Regions from separate parts of the Kitasatospora sp. NBC_01302 genome, predicted to be linked through region 1. Evidence: riboswitches for the same ligand, from Rfam matches in the RefSeq annotation. Region 1 holds a riboswitch; each other region holds the start of a gene.
What was found. A riboswitch is a leader RNA that binds a small molecule or an ion and turns the genes downstream of it on or off. The one in region 1 is predicted to bind cyclic di-AMP.
Positions count from the first base shown of each region.

Region 1 (2,189 bases):
CCGCGGGTGCCAGCTGCTCAGCAGGTAGGCGCTGTCGTGGACCACGAAGGCGCTGAACCGCGATCGCATCAGCTGCTCGGCGGTGGCCGCCTCGGCCTCGCCCCGGTGCAGCCTGCGGCAGCAGTCGGCGTAGCTCGCCGGCCGGCCGCAGGGGCAGGGGAGAGACCCGTCGGACGCGGCGGGCGCGAGGGCGGGGGCGGGCCTGGCCGGGCGGGTGCGATTGCTGCGCTTGGACATGACCCCATTCTGACGGGCCCCGGCGGTGCCCGGTGACAGTCCACCGGGCACCACCTGACCGGGCACTCCCTAGGAGGGGAGCTGCAGGTGCTGCCCGGGGAAGATCAGGTCGGGGTTGCCGCCGACGGTGCCGAGGTTCTCCTGGTAGAGCTGCTGCCAGTTGTCGACGTGGTGGTCCATCGCGATGGCCCAGAGCGAGTCGCCGCTCTGCACCGTGTAGCCCTGACCGGCGTCGCTCTGCCCGGTCGGGGCCGCCTGGCCGGTGGTGGGGCCGACCGGGGCCGCGGGCACGGCCGGTGCGGGTGCCACGGGAGCGGTCGGGGTGGTGTCGCCGACTGGGATCTGCGTGCTGCCGGGGGCGAGCGGGGACGGGGTGGTCGGCGCGTTGCTCTGCTGTGTGCCGGGGGCGGTCGGTGCGGCCGGGGGCGTGGTCGCCGTCGGGTTCGGGCTCGCGCTGGGGGCGGGCGTGCTCGGCGCGGGTGCGCTCGGGGTCGGCGAGGCGGTCGGGGTGGTCGGGCCGCTGGTCGGCGCGGTGGAGGGTGCGGTGGTCGGCGCCGTCGGCGTGCTGCTGGGCGTCCCCGTCCCCGTCCCCGTCCCCGTGCCGGGGGCCGGGGTGGTGGGCGCAGCCGGCGTGGTGGCCGTCGTCGTGGGCGTGGGGCTCGGCGTGGGTGCCGCGGTGGGCGCGGTCACCGGCGCGGGCGAGCCGACCGGTGCGGGGGTACCGCTCGCGGGCGGCGTGCTGGGCGCGGTGGGCGCCGCAGGCGCGGTCGTCGGGTTGCTGCTGGGCGTTCCGGTCGGCGCGGCCAGCCCGGCCACCGCCGCGCAGCTGCCCCAGACGCTCGGTCCCTGGCTGGCGAGCAACTGCTCCGCCACGGCGATCTGCTGCGCCTGGGTGGCGTGCGAGGCCTGCGCCGCGTACTGGTCGCCGCCGTTCGCGACCCACTGGCGCTGGGTGAGGTGCAGTCCGCCGTAGTAGCCGTCGCCGTTGTCGGCGGTCCAGTTGCCGCCGGTGACGCACTGGGCGAGCGAGTCCCAGGTGGTGACCGGCGCGGCGTGCGCGCCGGTCGCGGTGAGCAGCGGCAGGGCGACGCCGACGCCGGCCACGGTCGCGGCGGCCACGGCGCGATCGGTCTGGGTCGGGCGGCGGTGCCGGCCCGGGCCTGAGAACACCCCGGATATGCCCATGGAACATCCCTCTCCGCACGCCTGCGAGGTGAGCTGTCGGGTTCGGGCCGGGAGGCTGGCCCGGCCGCCCGCCCGGACGGATCCGGCGGACGGCTTCACCCCTAGCCGCGTGGGGACGGCGCTGAACCTGGGTCCCCCGCGCCTGCCCAGAAGTCGGTGATCGAGGACCCGGAGCGCGGTGGGCAGGACTCGGCGTACCTCGTCCGGGCACCCGCGTCGGCGGGTTGCAGGGAGACTAGACGGATCATCACTCCGATAACAACCCCGCATCGCACACGTCACACAAGAATCACGGAAGCTGCGCGGTGCTCCGTATCGACACCTCTTGCGCGTACTGCGTCAGGTCCGCCCGCCCGACGGGTGACGAACCCGCCCGGCGGGCGGGTGTCCGCCGCTAGGTTGGGCGCTGGAACCGTCATCGACCGACGGACCGTCAACTCGACGCAGAGGAGAGGCCCATGGCCGACGAGGCCAAGATCCGTGAGCTGTTCGCCTCCCGGATCAACGGGGTGCTGGTGACCCTGAAGCGGGACGGACGGCCGCAACTGTCCAACATCCGCTACGCCTACGACCCGGCGAGGGAGCTGATCCGGGTCTCCGTCACCGCGGACCGGGTGAAGGCGAAGAACCTGGCCCGGGACCCGCGGGCGAGCCTGTACGCGACCAGCGAGGACTTCTGGACCTGGGCGGTGGCCGAGGGCACCGTCGAGCTGACCCCGGTGGCCGCGGCGCCCGACGACGACACGGTGGAGGAGCTGATCGACCTC
Region 1 is NZ_CP108404.1:1,534,664-1,536,852, reverse strand. It holds gene OG294_RS06850 (YchJ family protein) at 1-237, opposite strand, end outside; gene OG294_RS06845 (LysM peptidoglycan-binding domain-containing protein) at 307-1,356, opposite strand; cyclic di-AMP (ydaO/yuaA leader) riboswitch at 1,425-1,591, opposite strand; gene OG294_RS06840 (PPOX class F420-dependent oxidoreductase) at 1,881-2,189, shown strand, end outside.

Region 2 (2,189 bases), 3.9 Mb from region 1:
GTTACGACCAGAGCCTAACCGCACCGGCCGCCCGGGCCGTCCAGGCCTGGGTGCCGTCTCACGGTGTGGCTCGGCTACCCGCGAGTAGTTCACTCGAAAGCGCGCGGGGCGTCGCCGGGGCCACGTCCCGGGGCACCCCGCGCGCTTTCGTCGGCCCGTCAGCCGAAGTGCAGCTGCTGGCCCGGCATGATCAGGTTCGGATCGCCGCCCACCGTCGAGTGGTTGGCCTGGTACAGCTGCTGCCAGCCGCCGGTCAGGTGCTGGGCCCGGGCGATGGAGGAGAGGGTGTCGCCGGCCTGCACCGTGTAGCCGTGACCGGCCGGGGCGGCCTGCGCCGCAGCGGCGGGCGCGGCAGGAGCGGGGACCTGGACGGGGGTCTGGACCGGGGCCTGGGCGGGAGCCTGGGCAGGGGCGGCGTACTGGTTGTACACGCTCTGGTGGCTGGTCCAGTACCAGCCGCCGTCCTTCTGGTACCAGAACACCTTGCCGTCCGCGTCCCAGCCGGCCTTCCCCGGGAAGTTCGGCGCGGCCGACTGCTGAGGCTGCGTCTGCTGCTGGGGCTGGGCCTGCTGCTGGGGCTGCGGCTTCGACTGCCGGGTCGCCGACTGCTCCTGCGGCGCGCTCTGCTGCTGGGCCGCGCCCGAGTCGGCGCTCGCGTCGAGGGCGGCCGAGGCGCCGCCCTTGCTCAGCCCGGCCTTGACCGAGCAGACCGGCCAGGCGCCCGGGCCCTGGTCCGCCAGCACCCGCTCGGCGACCGAGATCTGCTGGGCCTTGCTGGCCTGGTTGGCCTGCGCGGCGTACTGGGTGCCGCCGTACGCGGCCCAGGTCGAGGAGGTGAACTGCAGGCCACCGTAGAAACCGTTGCCACTGTTGATCGACCAGTTGTTGGTGCTCTCGCAGTTGGCGACCTGGTCCCAGACCGAGACCGGGGCGGCGTGCGCGCTGGTCGCGGTGAGCAGCGGAACCGCGAGGCCGACGCCGGCCACGCCGGCCGCGGCGATCGCCTTCTCGGCCTGGGTACGACGGCGGTGCCGGCCATTGCCAGTGAGCAGCATGAAGCTATCCCTCTCCGCACGCCTGCGAGGTGAGCTGTCGGGTTCGGGCCCGTGAGGTTGGCCCGGCCGCTGACGCGGCTTCACCCCTAGCCGTGGGAGACGGCAGAAAATCCTGGGTCCCCCGCCCCTGCCCGGGTGTCGGTCGGTGTCCCGGGAGCGCGACGGGCAGGACTCGGCGTTCCGCACTCCGGGGTTCGCAGCAGCGAACTCCAGGGAGGGTAAGCAGATTGACGGACCGATCACAAGCTCATATCGCGTACATCACATGAAAATTACGGAGCGCGATCGATCGCCTACCAACTGGTCTTGTTTGTCCGGGTTGATGGTCATTCAGACCGCACCGGACAACGGACTTCGACACGCCGTCAGAGCTGCCGTTCCGTCACTTCGCGGCAGCTTCGGGCATGAACGAAACAGGGAGTTCGCGCAGGCCGCGCATGATCAGACCGCCACGCCACCGCAGTTCGGCGGGGTCCGCGGCGAGCCGGAGATCGGGCAACCGGGTCAGCAGGGTGGCGAGTGCAGCCTGGCCCTCAAGTCGGGCCAGCGGAGCGCCGATGCAGTAGTGGATGCCGTGCCCGAAGCCGAGGTGCGGGTTGTCCCGGCGGGCCAGGTCAAGGGTGTCGGGGCGCTCGAACCTGGCCGGGTCCCGGTCGGCCGCCGCGAGCACCACCAACACCGGGTCCCCCACCGGGATCCGCACCCCGCCGATGGTCAACGGCTCGGTGGCGAACCGCCAGGTGGCCAGCTCCACCGGGCCGTCGAAGCGCAGCAACTCCTCGACCCCGGTGGCCAGCAGCCCGCGCTCGCCGCGCGCGATGGACTCCTGCAGCCGGGCCCGCTGGAGCGGCTGGTTCATCAGTGAGTACAGGCCGTTGCCGATCAGATTGACCGTGGTCTCGAACCCCGCGAACAGCAGGATGAACGCCATCGCCGCGGCCTCGTTCTCGGTGAGGTGCTCACCGTGGTCGCTGGCCCGGATCAGACCGGAGATCAGGTCGTCCCCGGGGTCGGCCCGCTTGCGGTGGATCAGCTCGGCCAGGTAGGTGCGCATCCGCTTGACCGCGCGCGCCACGCCGCCGCGCGGGCCGCCGCCGTGGCGGATCATCATGCCGGCCCAGTCCCGGAAGTCGT
Region 2 is NZ_CP108404.1:5,449,975-5,452,163, reverse strand. It holds gene OG294_RS23725 (LysM peptidoglycan-binding domain-containing protein) at 159-1,055, opposite strand; cyclic di-AMP (ydaO/yuaA leader) riboswitch at 1,061-1,209, opposite strand; gene OG294_RS23720 (cytochrome P450 family protein) at 1,438-2,189, opposite strand, start outside.
Region 2: another riboswitch for cyclic di-AMP. It lies ahead of OG294_RS23725 (LysM peptidoglycan-binding domain-containing protein); the one in region 1 lies ahead of OG294_RS06845 (LysM peptidoglycan-binding domain-containing protein).

Region 3 (2,189 bases), 5.1 Mb from region 1:
TCGCCGCGATCGGCATCACCGTGGCCGACTCGTAGCGGACCACGGCGCCGGTGTGCGGGGCGTGGATCATCTGGCCGCCACCGACGTACATGCCCACGTGGTGCATGTCGCTGTAGAAGACCAGCAGGTCGCCGGGCTGGGCGTTGGCGATGTTGGTGCCCTCGTTGGTACCGGCCGAGGCCTGGTCCTGCGAGGTGCGCGGCAGCGAGACGCCGGCCTGCGCGTAGGCCCACTGCATCAGGCCCGAGCAGTCGAAGGAGCTCGGCCCGGCGGCACCGTAGACGTACGGCGAACCCAGCTTGCTGACGGCGGCGGCGATCGCGGCCTGCGCGGCCGAGCTGCCGGCACTCGGCGTGCTGGGGGCGGCCGTGGTGGAGCCGGTGCTCCCCAGGTCGGTGCGGGAGGAGCCGCGCGAGGCGGTCTGCGCGTCGGTCTGGGCCTTGGCGGCGGCGGCGGCCTTGGCATGCGCGGCGGCCTGGTCGGCCGCCGCCTTGGCGTCGGCGGCAGCCTTGGCCTCGGCCGCGGCCATCGCCTGGCGCTGCTGCTCGGTCAGCGTGTTGAGCAGGTCCTGAGCCTGCTTCAGCTTGGCCTGGACGGCGTCCTTGGCGGTCTTCAGCTGCTGCGTGGTGGCATCCAGCTCGGCGAGCTTGCCCTGCGCCTCGGACTTGTCCTGGTCGAGCTTGCGCTGCTGCTCCTGGAGCTGCTTCAGCGTCTCGCTCTCGGTGCTGCTCATCTGGTTGAGCGAGCTGGCCTGGCTCAGGAAACCGTCCGGCTTGCTGGAGAGCATCAGCTGCACGGTCGGCGAGATGCCGTTGCTGGCGTACTGGTCGGCGGCCACCGAGGCCAGCCCGGACTGCAGGTTGGTCACCTGGTCCTGCTGCCGCGCCACCTCGTCCTGCAGGTCACTGACCTGCTTCTGCAGGGTCTGCTGCTTGGCCTGCGCGCCGTCGTACTGCTGGGAGGCCTGCTCCGCCTGGTTGTTGAGGTCGTCGACCTGGGACTTGACCTGGTCGAGCGAGGGCGCCGGGTCGGCGTGCGCCGCCCCCTGCGCGGAGAGCGCCACGGCGGTCGCGGCGGCAGCGGTCAGGATCGACGCGCGAGTACGGCCGACGGGCTTGGGACGACGATGGGACGCCACGAATCCTTCTTCCTCCGACCGCCTACCGGGTGAGCTGACGGGTTCGGGCTGGAAGAGATGCCCTACGACGCCTCACCGGCCTGACGGCCGACCTGGCGCCGATTCACCCCGAGGAACGTGGTTCCCCGGCTCCGGTCCGCAGCTCCCCGGTGAGGGGGTCCCCGTCGGGCAGTCAACTGCCCGTGCTGCTTTCCAGACTCGGCGGTAACCCCCGCTGCCACCCGGGTCGGGTGATCACCATCGCGGTGGTCTGATGAGCGACCCTAGTAACAACTCTGTGATCCGTTCAAATCCTTGTCAGAAAAAACGCCTAACTTTGACTCTGGGTGCTATGGAGATCACCCGCGCGTGATCATGCCGGATACGAACAGGTGGCCCCCGTCACACCGCACGGGTGACGGGGGCTCAGCGGCGGTCGGCGCGCGCCGGGGCGACGGCGGGTCAGACCCGGCGGATGATGAAGGACTCGCCCATCGTGGTCGGGTCGGCGATCCGCACCACGTCACCGGTGTGCGGCGCGTGCACCATCTTGCCGTTGCCGATGTACATGCCCACGTGGTGCCGGTCGCCGCCGAAGATGATCAGGTCGCCCGGCTGCGCCTGGGACAGGCTCGGCACCGCGGTGCCCACCGTGGCCTGCTCCTGCGAGGTGCGCGGCAGCGAGACGCCGGCCTGCGCGTAGGCCCACTGCATCAGGCCCGAGCAGTCGAAGGTGGTGGAGCCGGTGGCGCCCCAGACGTAGGAGTCACCGAGCCGGCTGAGCGCCGCCTGCACCGCCTGGCCGGCGTAGCCGCCGGCCGCCGGGAGGTCGAGCGAGCCGAGGTCGGTGCGGGCGCTGCTGCGCGAGGCGCGGTCGGCGGCCTGCAGCGTGGCGCGGTCCGAGGCGCTCAGCGAGTTGAGCAGCTTCTGCGCCGCGGCCAGCTTGCTCTGCACGTCCGCCTTGGCCTGGTTCAGCTGCTGGGTGGCGCTGTCCAGCTGGGCCAGCGTGTCGGCGGCTTCCTTCTTCTCCTGGTCCAGCTTGCGCTGCTCGCCCTGGAGCGACTTGAGCGCG
Region 3 is NZ_CP108404.1:6,674,275-6,676,463, reverse strand. It holds gene OG294_RS29325 (C40 family peptidase) at 1-1,138, opposite strand, end outside; cyclic di-AMP (ydaO/yuaA leader) riboswitch at 1,142-1,292, opposite strand; gene OG294_RS29320 (C40 family peptidase) at 1,580-2,189, opposite strand, start outside.
Region 3: another riboswitch for cyclic di-AMP. It lies ahead of OG294_RS29325 (C40 family peptidase); the one in region 1 lies ahead of OG294_RS06845 (LysM peptidoglycan-binding domain-containing protein).

Region 4 (2,189 bases), 620 kb from region 1:
TGACGGACCAGCAGATCGGCCGCCGTCTCGCGGTCTCCACCCGCACCGTGGACAAGCACCTGGAACACGCCTACGCCAAGCTGCGGGTGCACAGCCGGGTGGCCGCCGCGGCGGCCTGGCGCGGCACCGGCTGAGCCCCGGTCCCCGCGTGCTTGCGGGGACCGGGGCTCAACGGGGGCTCGACGGGCTCAGACCCGCTTCGGGGTCCGCTTCAGCGCCGGTTTCAGCAGCTGAAGTCGATCAGCGAGAACGACTCGTAGTGGTCGGAGGTGTAGTAGTCCGACCCGTCCTCGCCGGTGATGATTCTGCGCGTGCCGCGGGTGGGCGCACCCGGCGTGACGACCGTGTACTCCTGGTAGTAGCCGTTCGGCTCGCTGGGCAGCACGCCCTCGCGGTTCTGGAAGGTCTCGCCGTCCTCGGAGTACGGGAACGGGCCGCCCTGGGCGATCAGGTTCAGCGTGTCGTCCGCCTGGCTCGGCAGCGCCGACTGGCAGATCGAGCCGCTGACGTCCGCGTGGGCGTCGGCGGCGAAGACGGCGGTGGGGGCCAGGGTGAGCATGCTCACGGTGACCACGGAGGCGGCACGCGACTTCAACGCGCGTAGAAGAGTCTGCATGGCAAGCAGTCTGGGGGAGCGTCAGGAAGTCTGGGAAGGTGCTGGGAGCACGCCAAGAGACTTTTCATGTCCATGTAACTGGATGGCGGTCCAGGTGATGCGATGGCGTCGCTTTCGGTGCTGGTGTGACAGGTGTGACTCGCCTGACATTGATGATGATCATGTCATCTGCCTACCCTGCTGGCGCCCGCCACCCAGCGGCGGGCCCAGCCCCCGGGACCGCCGAGTCCTGCCTGCCGGTGGCCGGCCCCGGAGCACCGCACCAGGCAGGAGCGGGGGACCCAGGTAGTGCCAGCCGTGCCCCGCCCGCCTGCGCCCGCAGGCCCACCAGGCACGCCCGGCTAGGGGTGAAGCCGCCACCGGAATCCGTCGGTGGCCGGGCCATCTTGCGGCCCGAACCCGACAGCTCACCTCGTAGGCGTCGCAAGAGGACTCCCCGTGATACCCACCTCCACCCCGCTGCGCCTCGGCGTCGTCGTCGGAGCGCTCGGCCTGCTCGCGGTGCCCGTCGTCGGCCAGGCCGATGCCTGGGCCCGTACGTCCGGCACCGCCGTGCCCCAGGTCACCCAGGACCGGCTGGCCCCCGCCACGGCCACCGCCGGCGCCTCGACCACCGCCGCGCTCACCCTGCACGCCGCCTCCTGCTTCACCGCGAAGACGGTGGGGGTCGGGGTGCGCGACGCCGCCGGCAACAACCTGGACTTCCCCGGGAACCTCGGCAACCAGCAGATCTGCCCGAGCGGCCTCTCGCTGACCACCGGCGCGCGCAGCTTCCCGGCCGGTGCGTACCAGATCTTCGGCTTCTTCCAGGACCAGGCGGGTGCCTGGCACAACCTGACCACGCAGACCCTCACGGTCTCGGCGGCCGGCACCCCCACCTCCACCCCGGCCCCCGCCCCGACGCCCGCGCCTTCGCCGTCGCCGAGCACGCCGCCCGCCACCGGCGGCTCGCCGGTCGCCGGCAAGACGCTGACCTGGTCGGACGAGTTCAACGGCCCGCTGGACGCCACCAAGTGGAACGACAGCACCACCACCGCGTACAAGTACGGCACCCACAACCCGGACGACAACAAGCTCGACTGGCTCGACCCGTCCGACGTCTCGGTGGCGAACGGTGTGGCCACCTTCACCGCCCAGCCCTCCAGCCACACCCTGGAGAACGGCAAGCAGGCCTGGACCACCGGCCTGCTCACCACCGAGGGCACCCAGCAGGGCTTCAAGGTGAAGACCGGCGACTACGCCGAGGCCCGGGTGCAGATGCCCTCCGCGCCCGGCGCCTGGCCCGCGCTGTGGACCTGGGCGAACGGCGGCAGCGAGATCGACTCCTTCGAGTACCACCCGGACAACCCGAACCTGCTGGAGCTGACCAACCACGTCAACCCGGCGCACGACTACCTGACCGACGCCACCGACGTGAAGCCCGGCCAGTGGGTCACCATCGGCACCTACTACGGCGCCAACTCCGTCGACTGGTACGTGAACGGGGTCAAGGTCTACTCGGACAACACCGGCGTCGGGGCCAACTGGTCCGCCAACCTGATCCTCAACCTGTCGATCAGCGCCGGGCAGTACC
Region 4 is NZ_CP108404.1:2,158,455-2,160,643, reverse strand. It holds gene OG294_RS08770 (helix-turn-helix transcriptional regulator) at 1-134, shown strand, start outside; gene OG294_RS08765 (ribonuclease domain-containing protein) at 224-616, opposite strand; cyclic di-AMP (ydaO/yuaA leader) riboswitch at 920-1,051, shown strand; gene OG294_RS08760 (glycoside hydrolase family 16 protein) at 1,055-2,189, shown strand, end outside.
Region 4: another riboswitch for cyclic di-AMP. It lies ahead of OG294_RS08760 (glycoside hydrolase family 16 protein); the one in region 1 lies ahead of OG294_RS06845 (LysM peptidoglycan-binding domain-containing protein).